2 regions of the Aeribacillus sp. FSL M8-0254 genome follow, and region 2 is predicted to be linked to the other one. Evidence: a T-box and tRNA genes for the amino acid it is inferred to sense, from the RefSeq annotation. Region 2 holds a T-box; the other holds one or more tRNA genes.
What was found. A T-box is a leader RNA that pairs with one kind of tRNA and senses whether it is charged. The one in region 2 lies ahead of leuS (leucine--tRNA ligase), so its partner is inferred to be a tRNA-Leu.

Region 1: it has a tRNA-Leu gene. The T-box ahead of leuS (leucine--tRNA ligase) is inferred to sense a tRNA for this amino acid. The anticodon was not compared.

Annotation. Positions count from the first base shown of each region.
Region 1 is NZ_JBBOZY010000001.1:97,605-107,206, reverse strand. It holds gene NSQ44_RS00555 (type II secretion system F family protein) at 1-329, shown strand, start outside; gene NSQ44_RS00550 (prepilin-type N-terminal cleavage/methylation domain-containing protein) at 516-971, shown strand; gene pilM (type IV pilus biogenesis protein PilM) at 1,089-2,084, shown strand; gene NSQ44_RS00540 (PilN domain-containing protein) at 2,085-2,687, shown strand; gene NSQ44_RS00535 (hypothetical protein) at 2,680-3,486, shown strand; gene NSQ44_RS00530 (prepilin peptidase) at 3,505-4,257, shown strand; gene NSQ44_RS00525 (hypothetical protein) at 4,687-5,091, opposite strand; gene NSQ44_RS00520 (IS110 family transposase) at 5,167-6,387, opposite strand; gene NSQ44_RS00515 (protein rep) at 7,045-7,377, opposite strand; tRNA gene NSQ44_RS00510 (tRNA-Ala) at 7,455-7,527, opposite strand; tRNA gene NSQ44_RS00505 (tRNA-Pro) at 7,538-7,614, opposite strand; tRNA gene NSQ44_RS00500 (tRNA-Arg) at 7,619-7,695, opposite strand; tRNA gene NSQ44_RS00495 (tRNA-Leu) at 7,701-7,789, opposite strand; tRNA gene NSQ44_RS00490 (tRNA-Gly) at 7,797-7,868, opposite strand; tRNA gene NSQ44_RS00485 (tRNA-Leu) at 7,875-7,957, opposite strand; tRNA gene NSQ44_RS00480 (tRNA-Lys) at 7,965-8,040, opposite strand; tRNA gene NSQ44_RS00475 (tRNA-Thr) at 8,642-8,714, opposite strand; tRNA gene NSQ44_RS00470 (tRNA-Val) at 8,869-8,944, opposite strand; rRNA gene rrf (5S ribosomal RNA) at 8,967-9,082, opposite strand; rRNA gene NSQ44_RS00460 (23S ribosomal RNA) at 9,178-9,602, opposite strand, start outside.
Region 2 is NZ_JBBOZY010000001.1:959,209-968,810, forward strand. It holds gene NSQ44_RS04825 (alpha/beta hydrolase) at 1-591, shown strand, start outside; gene NSQ44_RS04830 (tetraprenyl-beta-curcumene synthase family protein) at 627-1,706, shown strand; gene NSQ44_RS04835 (class I SAM-dependent methyltransferase) at 1,738-2,313, opposite strand; gene NSQ44_RS04840 (TIGR01212 family radical SAM protein) at 2,310-3,275, opposite strand; gene NSQ44_RS04845 (YtzC family protein) at 3,434-3,697, shown strand; gene NSQ44_RS04850 (GntR family transcriptional regulator) at 4,152-4,541, shown strand; gene NSQ44_RS04855 (diglucosyl diacylglycerol synthase) at 5,018-6,169, shown strand; T-box leader at 6,259-6,479, shown strand; gene leuS (leucine--tRNA ligase) at 6,547-8,961, shown strand; gene NSQ44_RS04865 (rhodanese-like domain-containing protein) at 8,992-9,312, shown strand.

The DNA of each region.
Region 1 (9,602 bases), 860 kb from region 2:
AGCGGGTTGTCAACAATCCAGTCATTGGAAAAGTCGTGTTGGACGCACGTGATAGTTTAGAAAAAGGAGACCGCTTATCCGAACCGTTTAGAAAAAGCTGGGTAATCCCTCCGCTCGTCACCCATATGACGGCGATCGGCGAAGAGACTGGTTCATTAGATTTTATGTTAACCAAAATAGCCGATTTCTATGAAGCGGAAGTTGACCGCAGCGTTGAAATTTTGAAATCGCTGATCGAACCGATTATGATCGTCATTTTAGCCTTAGTCATTGGGACGATTGTTCTTGCTATTATGATGCCTATGTTTAGCATTTATCAGCAAATGTAAATAGATGACGAAGCTTGCAGCATTAAAGCATATCTAAAAGAAACGTATTGTACTAGATTCCAAAAAATCCCTTTAGGAGGTGGTCAAGAAATCGAGTTAATAAAGTTTGGGATAACATGACAAGCGCTTGCCGTTATGCTTTATGAAAGTTAATTTATGAAAACTAAAACAAAGGAGGAACATGAAATGAGAAAACATGTAAAACTTCTCAAAAAAGAAAAAGGGATGACATTAATTGAGCTATTGGCTGTTATTATCATCATTGCAATCATACTAGCTATTGCAATCCCGATTATCACAAATGTCATTGGCGATTCTAGAGACCGTGCTACTGTATCAGAGGCATTAAATATTATTTCAGCTGCCAAGCTAAAATATGCTCAAGTTGGTGATCCAGAAGATGGTGATCAAGAAGATGGTGATCAAGAAGATGGTGATCAAGAAGATGGTACTGAAGCGTCTTATACTGCCGATGAGCTTGCAGGATATATTGATTTTGAAATTGACAATGATGATTTCCGAGTTTCATTTAACGGCACTACTTGGTCAATTTCTGGTCATCCTGCAGTTGGAATAGCTGGTACGAATAATGCTACAAGTGTAACTGAAGGAGAATTACGGAAATACTTAGATAATAACTAAAGAATCTTTTTCGTTGTAAACTTGGAACATGTAAACATAATAATTTGCCTGTTACTTTTTATCAAAAGCTGAAGTATTTCTCTTTTCCAAAATATTTGGTCACAGGAGGGTTCGCCTATGCTCACTTTTCTTTCGGCTAAAAAAACAATCAACTTAGTCATCGATGATTACGCGCTTCGGATGGTGGATCATTCCGGCGGCGATTTATCAAATATTAAACATTTCAAAGAAAAGTCTATACCGAACGGCCTGCTAGAGCATGGGCGAATTCTTGATGAGATGGAGTTTTATCATTTTATGAAGGAGACCGTCAAAGAGTGGGGAATCAAAAGGCGGAATGTCCAGTTTTATGCGCCTGATTCCCTTGTCATTATGAGAAAGGTAAAGTTTCCTGCTCATTTAAAAGATAAAGAAATCAACGGTCACTTTATTATGGAATTAGGACATACACTTTATCTTCCATTTGACAATCCAATCTTCGATGTATCTCCATTGCCTGGAAAGGATGATACACAAGAACGGGAAGGGCTTCTTTTTGCTGTTCCAGAAGATGAAATGAGAAAATATACGGAGATTTTGATTGATGCAGGACTGAAGCCTGTAGTTGCCGATATTCGTTCCATTGGCGTATATCGGTATTTCCAATATACATATATGACAAAAAATACAGATGAAGCATATTTATTTTTGGAGTTGAATTTAAACTCAATTATGATCAGTATTTTTTCTGAGGACCAACCTGAATTTTTAAGATTTCAAGATTTAGATATTCAAATGAAGGATTGGACAAGCTCCCAATACGATGATGATCTGCTCACCTGGACGTATAATGGTGACGAAGCGCAATTTTTAGGTTTAATTGATGATCAAATAATGGAATTGGAGCGGATGATGAATTTTTACCGCTACTCCATTCATAAAGGTCAGAAAGCTGTATCGAAAATTATGCTGTTAGGAGATTTTCCAAACTTAGATTTGATTAGAAAAAAAATAGAAAGTCAATTTCAAATTCCCGTTACGATTTTAGATGCTTACCTTTCTCCTGAAAAAATGGATAAAGTTCCTCGTCATTTTATACCTGCTTTAGGGCTTGCCTTGAAAGGGGGAAGTTAAGTGATCCCTGAAATAAATTTATTGCCGAAATCCGAAAGACAAAGCTCGTCGTTTTTGATTATTTTTATCTCTTTTCTTATTGTTTGGCTAATCTGTTTATCGATCATTGTTTATCAATATATTCATACGAAAAATGAGAAAAAACTGGCCGATACGAGAATCGAAAATTTAAAAATGGATAAGGAAATTTTAGAAACTCAAGTAGAAAATCAAAAAAATGGACAATCAGGCAGCTTAGAAGAAGCGGTCGCTAAAGCAGAGGAATTGACCGCACCTACCTCACATCTCATTGAAGAATTGCTGGAATTGCTGCCAAATCATAGCTATTTAAGCCATTATGAATATGAAAATAAACAATTGTCGATCCAAACCCAATTCGAATCATTGGATGTTGCCGCATCTTATGTTGCAAAGCTCGTCTCTTCCCCTCTTTTTACAAATGTAAGGATCAAAGAAATTAAAACCTTCACATTTGAAGAAGCTTCAGAGGAACAAGCGGATGAAGAAATGTTCAAGGAGATTCCGAGATATGATGTGAATATTATTCTTGAGACTCATTCTTCGGCGTTAGAGGACGAAAACGGGGGTGAAGAAGATGAGTGATTTCCTCCAAGAAAGGAAAATCTTTTTTTATTGTTTAATCGTTTTACTGTTTTTGCTTATTGGCGTTGTGTATATGTATACGGTAAAGCCTTTGAAAGACGATGTTGCGCTTGCACAGTTAGATGCCAATCAGCTTGAAGTGGAAATGAAGCAATTGGAAGCACAATTGAATAAAAGTAAAACGGATAAGGAAGAAAATACTGCTCAATTAGAGAAAAAAATGCCGTTAAGCCGCAATATGGATCAGCTGCTGCTTGATTTACAGGAAGCGGAATACGTCAGCGGCAGCCAAATCCAGAACATTTCCTTTCAGGATGAGCAAACGCTGTCTGAATCGGAATTATTATCGGAAAACAATAAAACAGATACGAACAATACGAACGAAAATAAGGAGCAAAATGAATCAACCGAAATGGAGTCTGCAACTAATCAATCTGAAAATGAAAGTGCAAATGCTCCGTCTAATCAAAGCGAAAACCAATCAGCTTCCAACGAATCGACAAAGGAAGATAAATATAAAAACGTGAAGCTAATAACCTTCAATCTGTCGGTTGTTTCACCAGATTTCAAACATTTTTTACAATTCCTACAAGAAATAGAAAAATTGGAGCGAATCACCCGAGTGGACGTCCTTTCATTCACAAAACCGGGAGAAAAGGAGCTTTTAGAGGACGAAACGAATCAAACCATTACAATGGAAATTCAATTAACTACTTTTTATTTTGATTCAGCAGATAAAAGTCATTCATCAGAAACAAATAAGGAATCGCAAAATGGTAAAAACAGCCCTAAATACTAATGTACGAGGAGTTTGGCAATGGTTTTCGTTTACCTTTTTTTCTTTGTTATCGGAATCATTTTCGGGTCTTTTTTTAATGTTGTCGGTCTTCGCGTCCCGAAAAAACGCTCAATCGTTCAGCCGAGGTCGCACTGCCCGCATTGTGGCCATTTCTTATCCTGGTATGAATTAATACCCATCTTTTCATATGTGCTTCAGAAAGGAAAATGCCGCAGCTGCCGTGTACCGATTTCGGCTATTTACCCCGTGATGGAGCTGTTTACAGGTTTACTATTTGTTTTTAGTTTTTATAAAATTGGATTTAGCAAGGAGCTTTTAGTAGCACTACCCTTTGTTTCACTCCTGATCATTATTACGGTGAGTGATTTATCTTACAAATTGATTCCGAATCGAATTTTAATCTTTTTCTTCGTTCTATTTGTTCTCCTGCGGACCTGGATTCCGCTTCATCCTTGGTATGATTCGATAATTGGAATGACTGTCGGTTTTATCCTTCTTTATTTCATTGCCATTGTAAGCAATGGCGGAATGGGAGGCGGAGATATTAAACTATTTGCTGTTTTAGGATATGCTTTAGGTCTTAAAGGAGTTTTATTAGCTTTTTTCCTGTCTACCTTGATTGGTGCATTATTCGGTTTATTTGGCATCATCACGAAACAATTAAGCCGTAAATCGGCGATACCATTCGGACCTTTCATAAGTATTGGAGCCGTGCTTTCATATTTTTATGAAACGGAAATTTTCCATTGGTATATTCAGTTAATCATATAATGGACAAAAGAGAACAGGTCTGACTTTTCTTTTGATATGAAGCCAAAGTATTTTTAACAGCTATCCTAGCGAGCTAAACGGCCTTTTCAAAATCTTTACAATGGTGATAATGCCATCCATAACAACGATAAATGTTAATTAATCGGTTACACGCTCTCTTTTCTTGTTGAATATATAAACACTCAAAGCTTGCAGAAGGAATATATACGCTAAATATATGGCAATGGAAAATACTATGTTATATCCCTTATCAATTCCCGAAGACGGCAAATGAAAATAAGAAGAAATATCTAAATGATTGAATATAACGTAATCAAAAACAGCAAATTTACGCAGAAATGCAAAAACCGCAATTTTTGCAATCTCCACAACAAAAAGTATGGTAAAAATAAACATATACTTTTTGAATAGAACAGCCAAAAACATAGATCATGTTACATAAAAAATTGCGGTATAGGACTTCGCAATAAGTAATAACAATGCATGATAAAAAATATCATGATGAAATCCATAAAGTATGATAACGATTATGCTAGTCGATAATACAATGATTCCGTTGCAAATAAATACGAACAAATAAGAAGCGTATATTTTATGTAAAATCATTTTACGGGTGCTTTTATTTTTTTCAAAAACTCCATCTTTCATGATTGAAGCAGCAGAGCAAAAAATATAATATAGCAAGGCAATTAGGGCAATGATATCGACAGAGAAGCTTTGGAAAATCAATGACTCCGATTCTTCCGATAAAGCATCCTGTACAGACTTCATATTCTCATTGCTAAGTATGAAATATTGCAGTCCGCATCCTATCCTGAAAACAAAATTTGGCAAAAAACAACCCCCACCTAGCCTTTGGAATATAATTTCCAAAGGAAGGTATTAAAGTTTATATATGGTTTAATTCCCTTATGCACCCACTTTTTCTAACTTCACTTCGTACCCTAACCCCTCTAATTTCTTCACCGTTTGACGCACGATCTTTGCTTCCCGTTGACGATCCCAATAGTCTGCCCCTAATTCTTTATACGGTTCCTTCCGAGTTAACAGGTAATAGATGATTTCTAATATCGTTCGTCCAACTGCCATACTCGCTCGATTCGCCCCTCTTCTTGCGGCTATGCGGTGATATTTCGCGGATAAATACGTATCCTTCTTTCTCGCGGCGGCACGGGCACATTCTACTAAACACGCTCTCAGCTTCTTGTTCCCTTTCCTCGTTCGGCTTGATAACCGTTTCCCCGCACTCTCGTAGTTTCCTGGTGCCATGCCTGCCCACGATGCCAGATGGCTCGCTGATGCAAAGCGACTCATATCGGTTCCGATTTCCGCCAAAATTTGTTCCGCACTTTTCCGCCCGACTCCCGGAATCGTATCTAAGAGCTCCAGCGCTTCTTCAAAAGGGCGCGTTCTCTCCTCGATCTCCTGATCTAATCGCGCAATCGCTTCATCTAGGTATTCCACATGCCGCCATTGTTCGGCTAACATCATCCGTTGATGAGGGCCGATTACCCCGTGTAATGCGCGCTGGAGTTCTTCCACTTTTTGTTTCAATTTCCCTTTTGCGAGCTGAGCGATGACCATCGGATCGTTTTTCCCTTCGATCAACGCACGAATCATTTTTCGTGCCGATGCCCCATTGATATCGGAAACAACGGACGACAACTTGATGTTCGCTCCTTCCAATACTTTTTGAATCCGATTCAATTCCCGCGCTCTTTCTTCGATCAAACTGCGACGATATCGAACGAGTTCTCGCAGTTCTCGTTGGGCTCGGTCCGGAATATAACTTCCTTTCAACAATCCATGGCGAAGCAAGTTGGCGATCCACTCGGCATCCTTCATATCCGTCTTCCGTCCAGGAACTGCTTTAATATGCCGGGCATTGACGACAAGCGTTTCGATTTGTTCGAGTTCGAGCAAATTGTACAACGGTTTCCAGTACACGCTTGTCGATTCCATCGCCACGTGCGTCACCCCTTTTTCTTTCAACCAGTTCACAAACTCCAGCAATTCATCGGTCATGGTACCGAATGTTCGTATTTCTTTTCCTTCAGGGGTGATGGTACAAGCGGTAATGGATTTTTTATGCACGTCTACTCCACAACAACGTTCATATAATACCTTCATCGCTTTCCCTCCCTGCTTCATTTCATCTTCAGCTGGTGCAGTAGCCTATGACGAAGCATTCTATCCTGCGTGCTTCCCAACTCGGGAGCGACATTCCGTGGTGCACCAGGCTACTGGGGTCCGTCTATCTTTCGGACTCTTGCGTACCATAGATGCATCGACCTCATGACCCCAGCTGCAAGGAGTTATTTCGACAATATTCGTTTTCATCCTTCCGATGGTGCCGAATTTTTTTCGGCATGGGGGTCTATCATGATTGCAGCAAGTATAACATAAATTGGTTTGTGATGAGAAAAATACATTTTTATTTCATTACCCATTTTCCTATCCTCTCATATATTCAAGAATGAAGAAAATTTTATCCAAGTTCCTCTGAATCGTTTTTTATAGTGAATTGAAATTAATGAATAAAACTAGAGCATTTATTACGATTAAAAACATACACAATAATAGCGCCTTTTTGGAATCGATGATATTTTTTTTAACAATGATGAATATATATATTACGTTTACAATAATCGTTATGAAAATTTTTGCGTATATATTCGTTGAAATATTGTAAACATACTCTTGATGAATAAAGTTTGAGATAATGATCGTAATGGAAAATGGCAAATATCCATTGCCTTTTTCCAAAGGCTTGTCCAATCTTTTTGACTAATATATAACTTGCCTGGTGAAATAACTTTTCTTTACTGGTAATAACACATGAAAATGTGGATGATATGTATGTTCTTCATGATTTTTCGTGATTTCTAAAGCTCGAAAATACCCAAGGACGGCTGCATCAAATCGCTTGTACTTCGTCAAACGATTAAACCCCTTCATCATATCGGAAATCGTTTGGCGAAGCTCTCCTCCCTCGACATTCCGAACTGTCAGTGTGAGAAATAACCAAGCACAATGATATCGCCGATTGGCTTCCTCAACAATCAATTTATTGTGATATGCAATTTTTAACGACCTGCGCCAGGCATGTCCATTTTTCATGGGCAATAAAAAAACCTTAGGAATCTCCCTAAGGTTCAGCGGATTATTGGAATTGGTTGTATGAATAAATATTTGGATGGAGCCTAGCGGGATCGAACCGCTGACCTCCTGCGTGCAAAGCAGGCGCTCTCCCAGCTGAGCTAAGGCCCCTTTAAATTCCTGGTCGGGAAGACAGGATTCGAACCTGCGACCCCATGGTCCCAAACCATGTGCTCTACCAAGCTGAGCTACTTCCCGTATATGGCGCGCCCGAGAGGAGTCGAACCCCTAACCTTTTGATCCGTAGTCAAACGCTCTATCCAATTGAGCTACGGGCGCAAATATGGTGCCGAGGACCGGACTTGAACCGGTACGGTAGTCACCTACCGCAGGATTTTAAGTCCTGTGCGTCTGCCAATTCCGCCACCCCGGCAGAGAAAAGCGGAAGACGGGATTCGAACCCGCGACCCCCACCTTGGCAAGGTGGTGTTCTACCACTGAACTACTTCCGCATATGATGCGGGTGGAGGGACTTGAACCCCCACGCCATAAAGGCGCTAGATCCTGATTCTAGTGCGTCTGCCAATTCCGCCACACCCGCGTCAAAATGGTGAGCCATGGAGGATTCGAACCTCCGACCCTCTGATTAAAAGTCAGATGCTCTACCGACTGAGCTAATGGCTCATAAAAAATTTTTTTCTCCTAATCCATTTTTCATTTGTCAGATGTCCCTTCCTCTGCCAGTCTTTTCGAGGATGTTGGATGCGTCGGGACAACTCGTCGCTTATTCGATGAAGCCTTGCTCGTTGCACTACCGACTGAGCTAATGGCTCATAAAAAATTTTTTTCTTCTAATCCATTTTTCATTTGTCAGATGTCCCTTCCTCTGCCAGTCTTTTCGAGGATGTTGGATGCGTCGGGACAACTCGTCGCTTATTCGATGAAGCCTTGCTCGTTGCTCTACCGACTGAGCTAATGGCTCATAAAAAACTTATTCTTCTAATTCATTTTAAATTTGTCAGATGTCCCTTCCTCTGCCAGTCTTTTCGAGGATGTTGGATGCGTCGGGACAACTCGTCGCTTATTCGATGAAGCCTTGCTCGTTGCACTACCTGCTGAGCAATGGCTCATGATCAAAAATATTTTTTCAGCTGTCTCTTCTGTCTTAACTATTGGGAAAACGATCAATGACATCAGGGCAAAACAACCTGCCACAAATTTGATGAAGCATTGCTTGTCTGACAACTGATTGAAAGACATATTCATAATAAAACAACTAAAATGATGCCGGCGAGAGGAATCGAACCCCCAACCTACTGATTACAAGTCAGTTGCTCTGCCAATTGAGCTACACCGGCATAATAACAACTTCAATACTCAGTTTTTTCCTTTGCTTAAATTGTTATTCCAATGAAAGTAAGCTTGCTTAAGAAGAATCTCAATGTAGTACGCTGAAGTATAATCAAAGAAGACAGAACATGCTCTCCAATTGAGCTGCACGAGCATGCAAGATGGTGGAGGATGACGGGATCGAACCGCCGACCCCTTGCTTGTAAGGCAAGTGCTCTCCCAGCTGAGCTAATCCTCCTAAAAACAATTAAATAAAGGCAGCCTGGCAGCGTCCTACTCTCACAAGGGACAAACCCTCACTACCATCGGCGCTGAAGAGCTTAACTTCCGTGTTCGGGATGGGAACGGGTGTGACCTCTTCGCCATTGCCACCAAGCAGCCTTTTCTGTTTTCCTTCCTGTTGTCAAATGACATCGGAATGTCATTCTTTCAAAACTAGATAACGTTTCTTTCACGAATAGATGCTCTTACTTGGTTAAGTCCTCGATCGATTAGTATCCGTCAGCTCCACGTGTCACCACGCTTCCACCTCGGACCTATCTACCTCGTCATCTTCAAGGGATCTTACTCGCTTTTCGCGATGGGAAATCTCATCTTGAGGGGGGCTTCACGCTTAGATGCTTTCAGCGCTTATCCCTTCCGCACATAGCTACCCAGCGGTGCCCCTGGCGGGACAACTGGTACACCAGCGGTGCGTCCATCCCGGTCCTCTCGTACTAAGGACAGCTCCTCTCAAATTTCCTGCGCCCGCGACGGATAGGGACCGAACTGTCTCACGACGTTCTGAACCCAGCTCGCGTACCGCTTTAATGGGCGAACAGCCCAACCCTTGGGACCGACTACAGCCCCAGGATGCGATGAGCCGACATCGAGGTGCCAAACCTCCCCGTCGATGT
Region 2 (9,602 bases):
TATATTGATGAAGTTGACCGTTGGATCAGGGAGGCTCAATCTTTCCAATTGCCGCTTTTTTTGCTGGGGCATAGCATGGGCGGTTTAATAGCCATACGTACGCTTGAGAGAAATAAAATTCCGTTAAACGGGGTCATTTTATCTTCGCCATGTTTAGGAATTTTGCAAAAACCGAGTAAAGCGCTCGATCTTTTGGCAAAAGGATTAAATATTTTCGCGCCTAGGGTACGCTTTGATTCCGGTTTGACAGTTGAGATGGCAACGAGAAATAAGGAAATTCAAGACATAACCAGAAACGACTCCCTTTACGTAAGAAAAGTTTCTGTGCGCTGGTACAGAGAGCTTCTTCATGCTATTGAACTAGCATTTCAGCAGCTCCCGCAGTTTCCAGATGTCCCTCTTTTCGTCATGCAGGGAGGAGAAGACAAAATTGTTGATAAATCAGCAGTTCAAAAATGGTATAGTCAGTTGAATCTCACGGAAAAGAGCTATAAAGAATGGGAAGGACTATATCACGAAATTTTTAATGAACCGGAAAGAGAACTTGTTTTTCAAGATGCATTGAGATTTACAGAAAGCCATTTAACATAAATACTGGATTTTACAATGAAGAGGTGAGTTGATCTTTGAGTATACCTGAACACCCTATCAGCCTTATGTCAAGAGTTTATAGGGAAATTCTTCCGACCGTCCATTATTACTTAGATGGGTGGAAAAAAAAGGCTGAGGAAATACCGAATCCTGAATTGAGAAAGCAGGCGCTTGCAAGCATAAATACGAAGGCATTTCATTGCGAAGGAGGAAGCATTTTAGCGCTTTTGTCGAACTCTCATATAGAGGAATGTATAGAGTTTATCGTTGCTTATCAAACGATTAGCGATTACTTGGATAATTTATGCGACAGAAGCACTTCTTTTGATCCGGAAGATTTCCGCATGCTGCACCAATCAATGAAGGATGCGCTGTCGATTCATGCAGAATTAAAAAATTACTACCAATTTCGTGAGGACCAAGATGATGGCGGATATTTAAAAGAGCTTGTCATGACATGCCAAAGAATGCTGAGCCAATTGGAGAACTATCCGGTTATAGCTGGCTATTTGATGGAGCTTTGCGAATATTATTGTGAACTGCAAGTACATAAGCATGTAATAGAAGAGGAAAGAGTGCCAAGGCTAGTACAGTGGTTCGAACAATATAAATCTTCCCTCCCGGATATGCGGTGGTATGAATTTTCTGCCTGCGCTGGATCGACATTGGGCATTTTTTGTTTAGTCGCCTATGCATTTCAGCCCAGCTTTAACGAAGCGATTGCCAAAAAAATTAAAGATGGTTACTTTCCATATGTGCAAGGGCTTCACATTTTATTGGATTACTTTATTGATCAAGAGGAGGATCAATTGGAGGGCGATTTAAATTTTTGCAGTTTTTATGAAAGTACATCAGAAATGATGGAACGATTAGCTCATTTTGTACATGAAGCGGACAAAAATTTAAAAGGTATTCCGAACGAAAATTTTCATAAATTAATTAACCGCGGATTGCTCGGCATTTATTTATCTGATGACAAAGTATTAGTACATAAAGATTTAGGAAAGCTGGCTAAAAAATTAATAAAAAAAGGAGGAACAACCTCCGTTTTCTTTTATGTGAATGCTAGGGCATATCGAACGTTCCGAAAATGGAATTTGATTAAATCTTCTTGATGGATAAAGCTAGCCGGGATATTATTCCCGGTTATTTTGCTTTTTCGATTGCTACAATAAACGGAGGGGAATTTTTTTGGTTTAAAAACCGGTATTCAAGTACATGAGCAGTATGTTGATCGATTTGTTCGGCAAATTTAAGAAGCTCATCTCTCTCACGTTTTCCTTCCGGATGGCCGTGATAAACGACCAGCACGATCATTCCACCGGGTCTTAGTATGGATAAAAGCTGCTTTACTGCTTCAATAGTTGATTCTGGTTTTGTCACAATGTTTTTTTGGCCACCGGGCAAATAACCGAGATTAAACATCGCACCGGCGATATGATTGTGATGTTTTTTCGGAATCGTATTGAAAATGTCATCATGGCTGGAATGAAACAAAGTAACACGGTCGATTAAACCGGATTCCTTCAACCGTTTTTTTGTCTCTTCAAGCGCTTGTTTTTGAATATCATATCCAAACACATGACCTTGTTCGCCAACGAGTTGTGCTAAAAAGACGGTATCATGTCCGTTCCCGACTGTTGCATCAATAACGATATCGCCGTTTTGGACAGCGGAAGCCATCAATTTTTTTGCAAATGGAAGAATGCGAATGAGGTTCATTTTGACATCACTCGATCTTTTGTATAATACTTCCCTTGGTAGCTGTTTCGTTTTTCGAGTTCGGCATCAATGGCATTCAGCACTTCCCATTTGTTAACGCTCCACATCGGCCCTATCATTAAATCGATTGGACCGTCGCCTGTAATGCGATGAACGATCATTTCGGGAGGCAGTACCTCTAGTTGATCGCAAACTAATTGTACATATTCATCAAAGGATAAAAAGCGCACCATCCCTTTTTCATATTGCTTAACCATCGGTGTACCTTTTAACAAATGGAGCAGATGAATTTTAATTCCTTGAACATCCAGCTTAGCAACTTCTTTTGCAGTTTCCATCATCATATCGTACGTTTCAAGCGGAAGACCGTTTATGATGTGTGTGCAAACTCGGATTCCGTGCTTTCTGAGCTTGTTAACTCCTTCCACATAACATTCATAATCGTGCGCACGGTTAATTAAATCAGCGGTCCGCTGGTGAACGGTTTGCAATCCTAATTCAACCCAAAGATATGTCCTCTCATTTAATTCCGCCAAATAATCAACAACATCGTCAGGCAAACAGTCAGGCCTTGTAGCAATGGACAAACCGACAACTCCTTCGAGACCTAATACCGTTTCATATTTCTCACGAAGAACTTCCACGGGTGCATGAGTGTTTGTAAATGCCTGAAAGTAAGCAATATACTTTCCGTTTTTCCATTTCTCATGCATTTTGCTTTTAATGTCGTGAAATTGCGTAACAAGATCATCAGCTCTGTTTCCGGCAAAATCGCCCGACCCTGCGGCACTGCAAAACGTACACCCGCCATGTGCTACCGTACCGTCGCGGTTTGGACAGTCAAATCCTCCGTCTAAAGCAACTTTAAACACTTTATCTCCAAATGTATTTCGTAAATGGTAATTCCATGTATGATACCGTTTGTTGTCATTCGTATACGGAAATGGATTGTGGTTCGCCAATTCCTACTCCTCCTGTTTCGATATACTATCAAGACATTTTACCATGATTGCCAAACCAATCTCAAATAAGAATTTACCAGCTTTTTTCATGATGGAGCTTGCAGAAATAGCGAAAAATACAGTTGATGAAGAAATTCTTCATCAAGGAGGGGATTTGTTTGGCTACTAGACAATCCGTGGAAGAGTGCATTCAACATTGCCAGCAAGCATTGGAATATGCAAATGAGCAATATATTGAAGGACTGAAACAGGAGCATTACAATGATGAAGAATATACAAATGCACAGCAAAAGCTTCAAGATGCGCTTGCAGAAGTGGAAAAACTCAGTTTAAGCGCAAATGACCAGCAGCGGGAGCAGCTTCACCGCATGCGCCTTCAACTGCAGCACCTTCAAAATGAGATGATTTTGCTCGATCATTAAAATTCCAGGGCAAAGCCTGATTGTAGGCTTGCCCTTTAATTGCAATTATGATTTTTCATTTATTCTTTAGCCGATTTGATCTTATATATAAATTTGCATAGGGAAAGAATGGTTTTTGGAATAAAAACGAAAATATAGAATAAAAATATCTTTCAACAGATTGCGCAATTACCGATATAAAAGCTCGGCTCAATGCGAATGAACGATTACATTTTCAAACAAAATCGGGATCAGTTTGTTGAACATCAGCCAAACTTCTAGCAAAAGCTGCTATACGACTATGTACATCATAATTTTTCCCTAAGATCAAGAGCCCCCGAACGAGTGAAATCATTCAGTGTTCTTTATATGCGGAATCAGAAATGTTGATTGCATCTTTTCTGTATTATGTGTACTATATAATGTAGTACACATAATACAAAAGAGTCCTTTTTGTAAGAAAGAAGGGTATTTGATGTTTGAAATTGACCCGAGAAGTGCCACTCCGATATATGAGCAGATCATAAAAAAAATGAAAGAACTATGTATCAAAGGTGTGTTAAAGCCTGGCGATAAACTGCCCTCTGTAAGAGAGATGTCTTCCATGATTATCGCTAATCCTAACACGGTTTCAAAGGCTTATAAAGAGCTGGAAAGAGAAGGCTTGATTGAAACGCTAAGAGGACGGGGGACATTTGTATCGAAAATGGTGCAGAAAAAGCTGGATGAAGAGAAAATTGAAATGATTAAAGAGGAGCTGCGGCAAATTATGATCGACGCATTTTATGCAGGAATCAGCTTTGAACAAATATACCAATGGATGAAAGACATGAATAACGAATTTGCCAATGCTTTTCATAAATAAAGTTTAGCAAAGAAAAAGTATTTGAACCTCTGCAGCGTGAGTTTCAGCTTGTTTGGCTAAAACGGTTCAGAAAAGATAAAGGAAAAACTTTGTTCGGAGGGCATATCTTATTCTTCTCGGTGTTATTCATGCAGTTTTGGCTGCCCATTAGCTAGGTAAAAAATCCCCGGAAAAACGGCATAAATTCAATTAAACCAATGCGTATCGGTAAGATTCTTGTATGAACCATGCGAGTAAACGGGCAGAATTATTTTTTGTTGGACATTAAAAAATCCCAATCCATATATTTGTCATTTTAGCTATTGCAACCAACAAAAAAAACGAAAATTTCCAGTGAAATGTAAATGTAATAAAATAATAAAGGATTTTTAATTTTTTTCTCCTAAAATTATAAATGGAAATATACATTTAAAGTGAAACTATTTTGATTTTAGTTCGTTCTAATTGTTGAGCTGCTTTAAGTTGAGGTGAATAAAATGTTAAAAGACCCAAAGATATTAATATTAACGGCAAATTACGGAAACGGTCATATCCAAGTTGCTAAAACATTGGAGCAGTCTTTGCATAAAATGGGAATCAACAACGTAAAAGTTTCTGATTTAATCAGCGAGTCTCATCCAATTATGGCAGAAATCACAAGATATTTATATTTGAAAAGTTTCTCTATCGGAAAGCAATTTTATCGGTTATTTTATTATAGTGTGGACAAAATGTCTAACAAACGCATTATGAATTTGTATTTGAAGCTTGGACACCGCAAGTTGAATCAGCTAGTAAGGGAGATAAATCCTGACATCATTATTAATACATTTCCTATTTCCGTTGTGCCAGAATACCGCACGCGGACAGGCGTGTTCATCCCGACTTTTAATGTGCTGACCGATTTTTGTCTTCACCGAGTATGGGTTCATAAAAACATTGATAAATATTATGTTTCGTGCGACGATGTGAAGGAAAAACTGACAATGCTCAACATCCATCCAGCGCTTGTCAAAGTAACTGGAATTCCTATTCGGCCGCAGTTTGAAGAAAAAATGGAAACGATCGATTTATATAAAAAATACAATTTGGATCCGAACAAGAAAACTTTGTTAATTGCTACAGGCGCTCATGGAGTTTTAAAAAATGTAAAAGACTTGTGTGAATCATTTTTTACACGAGATGACATGCAAATAGTCGTTGTATGCGGAAATAACCAATCGCTGAAAGATGAGCTTGAACCGCTTCAGTATATTCACCCGGATCGAATAAAAGTTTTTGGCTATGTCGAAAGAATCGACGAGCTCTTTCGCATTTGTTCCTGCATGATAACAAAGCCTGGAGGGATTACTCTCAGCGAGGCGGCCGCATTAAAAGTTCCGCTTATTCTCTATAAACCTGTTCCGGGGCAGGAAAGGGAGAATGCCGATTTGTTTGCAGCAAAAGGGGCGGCGGTTGTCATCAATAAGCTTGAAAAAGTTCAAGAGACGGTCAATGATTTATTTAACCACCCTGAAAAAATGGAAAAAATGAAAATGAGCATTGCTGAATTATATAGACCAAACGCTGCTGACACGATCTTGCAGGACATTTTAAATGAAGCAGAAATGCTGCTTGATTCAAGCTTGAAAGGGTCTGTCAATTATTAATTATTAGACTGAAATCCAAATTTTTCGACATTGACTTGCATGAACTCATAAAATTCATTAAAATAACAATATGATAAGTGGATGAAAAAGCAAGAACGGTGAAAAGGATCAGTAGTGGATAAAGGCGTCTAGAGAGTTGACGGAAGGTGAAAGTCAATCGTTGTTTATTCACGAACTCCCCTTTGAGTTGCGGGTGTGAAATGTATTCCGGTACAGACTAATGCCCGACGTGTTTCCACGTTACGGAACAGAGTGAGTGCATTTGCGCTAATTTGGGTGGTACCGCGGGAAATTGTCTCTCGTCCCTTCGTCGTGGGGATGGGAGTTTTTTTATTATTTGACGCTTATACATATATATAGCAAAGGAGGATTTTTACATGTCTTACAACCATCGTGAGATTGAGAAAAAATGGCAAGATTATTGGCTAAAAAACAAAACATTTAAAACAGAGGATGATTCCGATAAACCGAAGTTTTATGCATTGGATATGTTTCCGTATCCTTCGGGAGCTGGTCTTCATGTAGGACATCCTGAAGGTTATACGGCAACCGACATTTTGGCGCGAATGAAACGGATGCAAGGATACAATGTTCTCCATCCGATGGGATGGGATGCATTTGGACTTCCGGCTGAGCAATATGCTTTAGATACCGGCAACGATCCTGCGGAATTTACGAAAAAAAATATTGATAATTTTCGCAGACAAATTCAATCACTAGGATTTTCCTATGATTGGGATCGGGAAGTAAATACAACTGATCCGGAATATTATAAATGGACACAATGGATTTTCTTAAAGCTTTATGAAAAAGGACTTGCTTACATTGATGAAGTGCCCGTCAACTGGTGCCCGGCACTCGGAACTGTTCTTGCAAATGAAGAGGTCATCGACGGAAAAAGCGAACGGGGAGGACATCCTGTTGAACGCCGTCCGATGAAACAATGGGTGTTAAAAATTACCGCATATGCTGACAGGCTGCTGGAAGATTTAGAAGAGCTTGATTGGCCGGAAAGCATAAAGGAAATGCAGCGAAATTGGATCGGCCGGTCGGAAGGTGCGGAAATTCATTTTATAGTCGATGGAACTGATAAAACCTTTACTGTTTTTACTACTCGTCCAGATACGCTTTTCGGTGCTACGTATACAGTGCTTGCGCCTGAACATCCGCTTGTGAAAGAAATTACAACCGAGGAACAAAAAGAAGCGGTGGAAGCCTATTTAGATCAAATTAAAAGTAAAAGCGATCTCGAAAGAACGGACTTGGCGAAGGAAAAAACAGGCGTGTTTACCGGAGCCTATGCTGTAAATCCTGCCAATGGAGAAAGATTGCCGATTTGGATTGCCGATTATGTTTTAATGAGCTATGGTACAGGTGCGATCATGGCCGTGCCTGCCCACGATGAACGGGACTATGAATTTGCGAAAAAATTTGACCTGCCGATTAAAGAGGTTGTCGCTGGAGGAAACCTCGAACAAGAAGCTTATACAGGAGACGGCGAGCATGTAAATTCCGACTTTTTGAACGGATTGAATAAAGAAGAAGCAATTGAAGCGATGATCAAATGGCTGGAGGAAAACAAAAAAGGACAAAGAAAAGTGACATACCGTCTCCGAGACTGGTTGTTCAGCCGTCAACGTTATTGGGGTGAACCGATTCCGATCATCCATTGGGAAGACGGCACGATCACAGCTGTTCCTGAAGAGGAGCTGCCGTTAGTGCTTCCGGAAACAGATGAAATTAGACCTTCGGGAACCGGTGAGTCACCTTTAGCGAATATTGAGGATTGGGTGAATGTCGTTGACCCGAAAACAGGCAAAAAAGGGCGGCGCGAAACAAACACAATGCCTCAATGGGCGGGAAGCTGCTGGTACTATTTGCGCTATATTGACCCGCACAATTCAGAACAATTAGCTGATCCTGAAAAATTGAAAAAATGGCTGCCTGTGGACATTTATATCGGCGGGGCTGAGCATGCTGTTTTACACTTGCTGTATGCCCGTTTCTGGCATAAATTTTTATACGATATCGGAGTAGTTCCGACGAAAGAACCGTTCCAAAAATTGTTTAACCAAGGAATGATCCTCGGCGAAAACAATGAAAAGATGAGCAAATCAAAAGGAAATGTCGTCAATCCTGATGAAATCGTTGAAAGCCACGGAGCGGATACTCTCCGTTTATATGAAATGTTCATGGGTCCGCTTGATGCATCCATTGCATGGTCAACAAAAGGACTCGACGGCGCAAGAAGATTTTTAGATCGTGTATGGCGGCTGTTTGTAATGGAAAATGGCGAGTTGAATCCGAAAATCGTCGATGAACCGTCTCAAGAGCTTGAACGCATTTATCACCAAACAGTGAAAAAGGTAACGGAGGATTATGAAAATCTGCATTTTAACACAGCTATTTCGCAACTGATGGTATTTATTAATGAAGCTTATAAAGCGACAATTCTTCCGAAAGAATATATGGAAGGCTTTGTAAAGCTTTTATCGCCGGTTGCTCCGCATATTTGCGAAGAGCTTTGGGAAAAACTCGGCCATTCTGAAACGATTGCTTATGAATCGTGGCCGGCATGGGATGAATCAAAGCTTGTCGAAGATGAAGTGGAAATTGTCATTCAAATCAACGGAAAAGTGCGGGCAAAGCTGCTTGTACCAAACGATGCTTCTAAAGAGGAAATGGAAAAAATCGCGATGGATGATGAAAAAATAAAAGAACAGCTTGAAGGCAAAACCGTTCGTAAAGTGATTGCTGTTCCTGGCAAGCTTGTCAACATCGTAGCCAATTAAGCTTGAATATCAATGAAAGGATGGCCATTCATGGTAAAAGAAATCACACCAAATGATCTCAAAACGAAGCTTGAAAACGGCGAAACATTAGACATTATTGATGTCCGCGAGGAAGAAGAAGTAGAAGAAGGCATGATTCCACAAGCAAAACATATTCCGATGGGAGAAATCCCTGACCGCATTGAAGAATTTGATAAAGAAAAGGAATATATTTTCGTCTGCCGCTCAGGAAGAAGAAGTGAAAATGTTTGTTTATATTTACAGGATCTTGGTTTTAATGTCATCAATATGGTTGGCGGAATGCTCGAATGGACAGGGGAAACCAAACCGAAGAGCGAGATAAAAAAATAAGTGGAAAAACCGCGCTTATGTAGGCGCGGTTTTTTCCGTGCGACGGGCAGTCGTACTTTGTGTAGGGATTCTACACTGAATGAGTCGTTAAAGGCTGGAGCACGATACCTATGGTAAACACGGCTCTGAATAACCTGGAAGACTCATTTTTTTCTCGAAGGTGAAAGTCCTTCCACTGGAGTGCTGATACAACCAGTGAAGACTAATCTAGGGCATCATCGTGAGGTGGTGTCTGAAGGAGATGCGGAAAGTCGAGAGACCCGTAGTCGGTTAGGCAGACCCAAATGCAT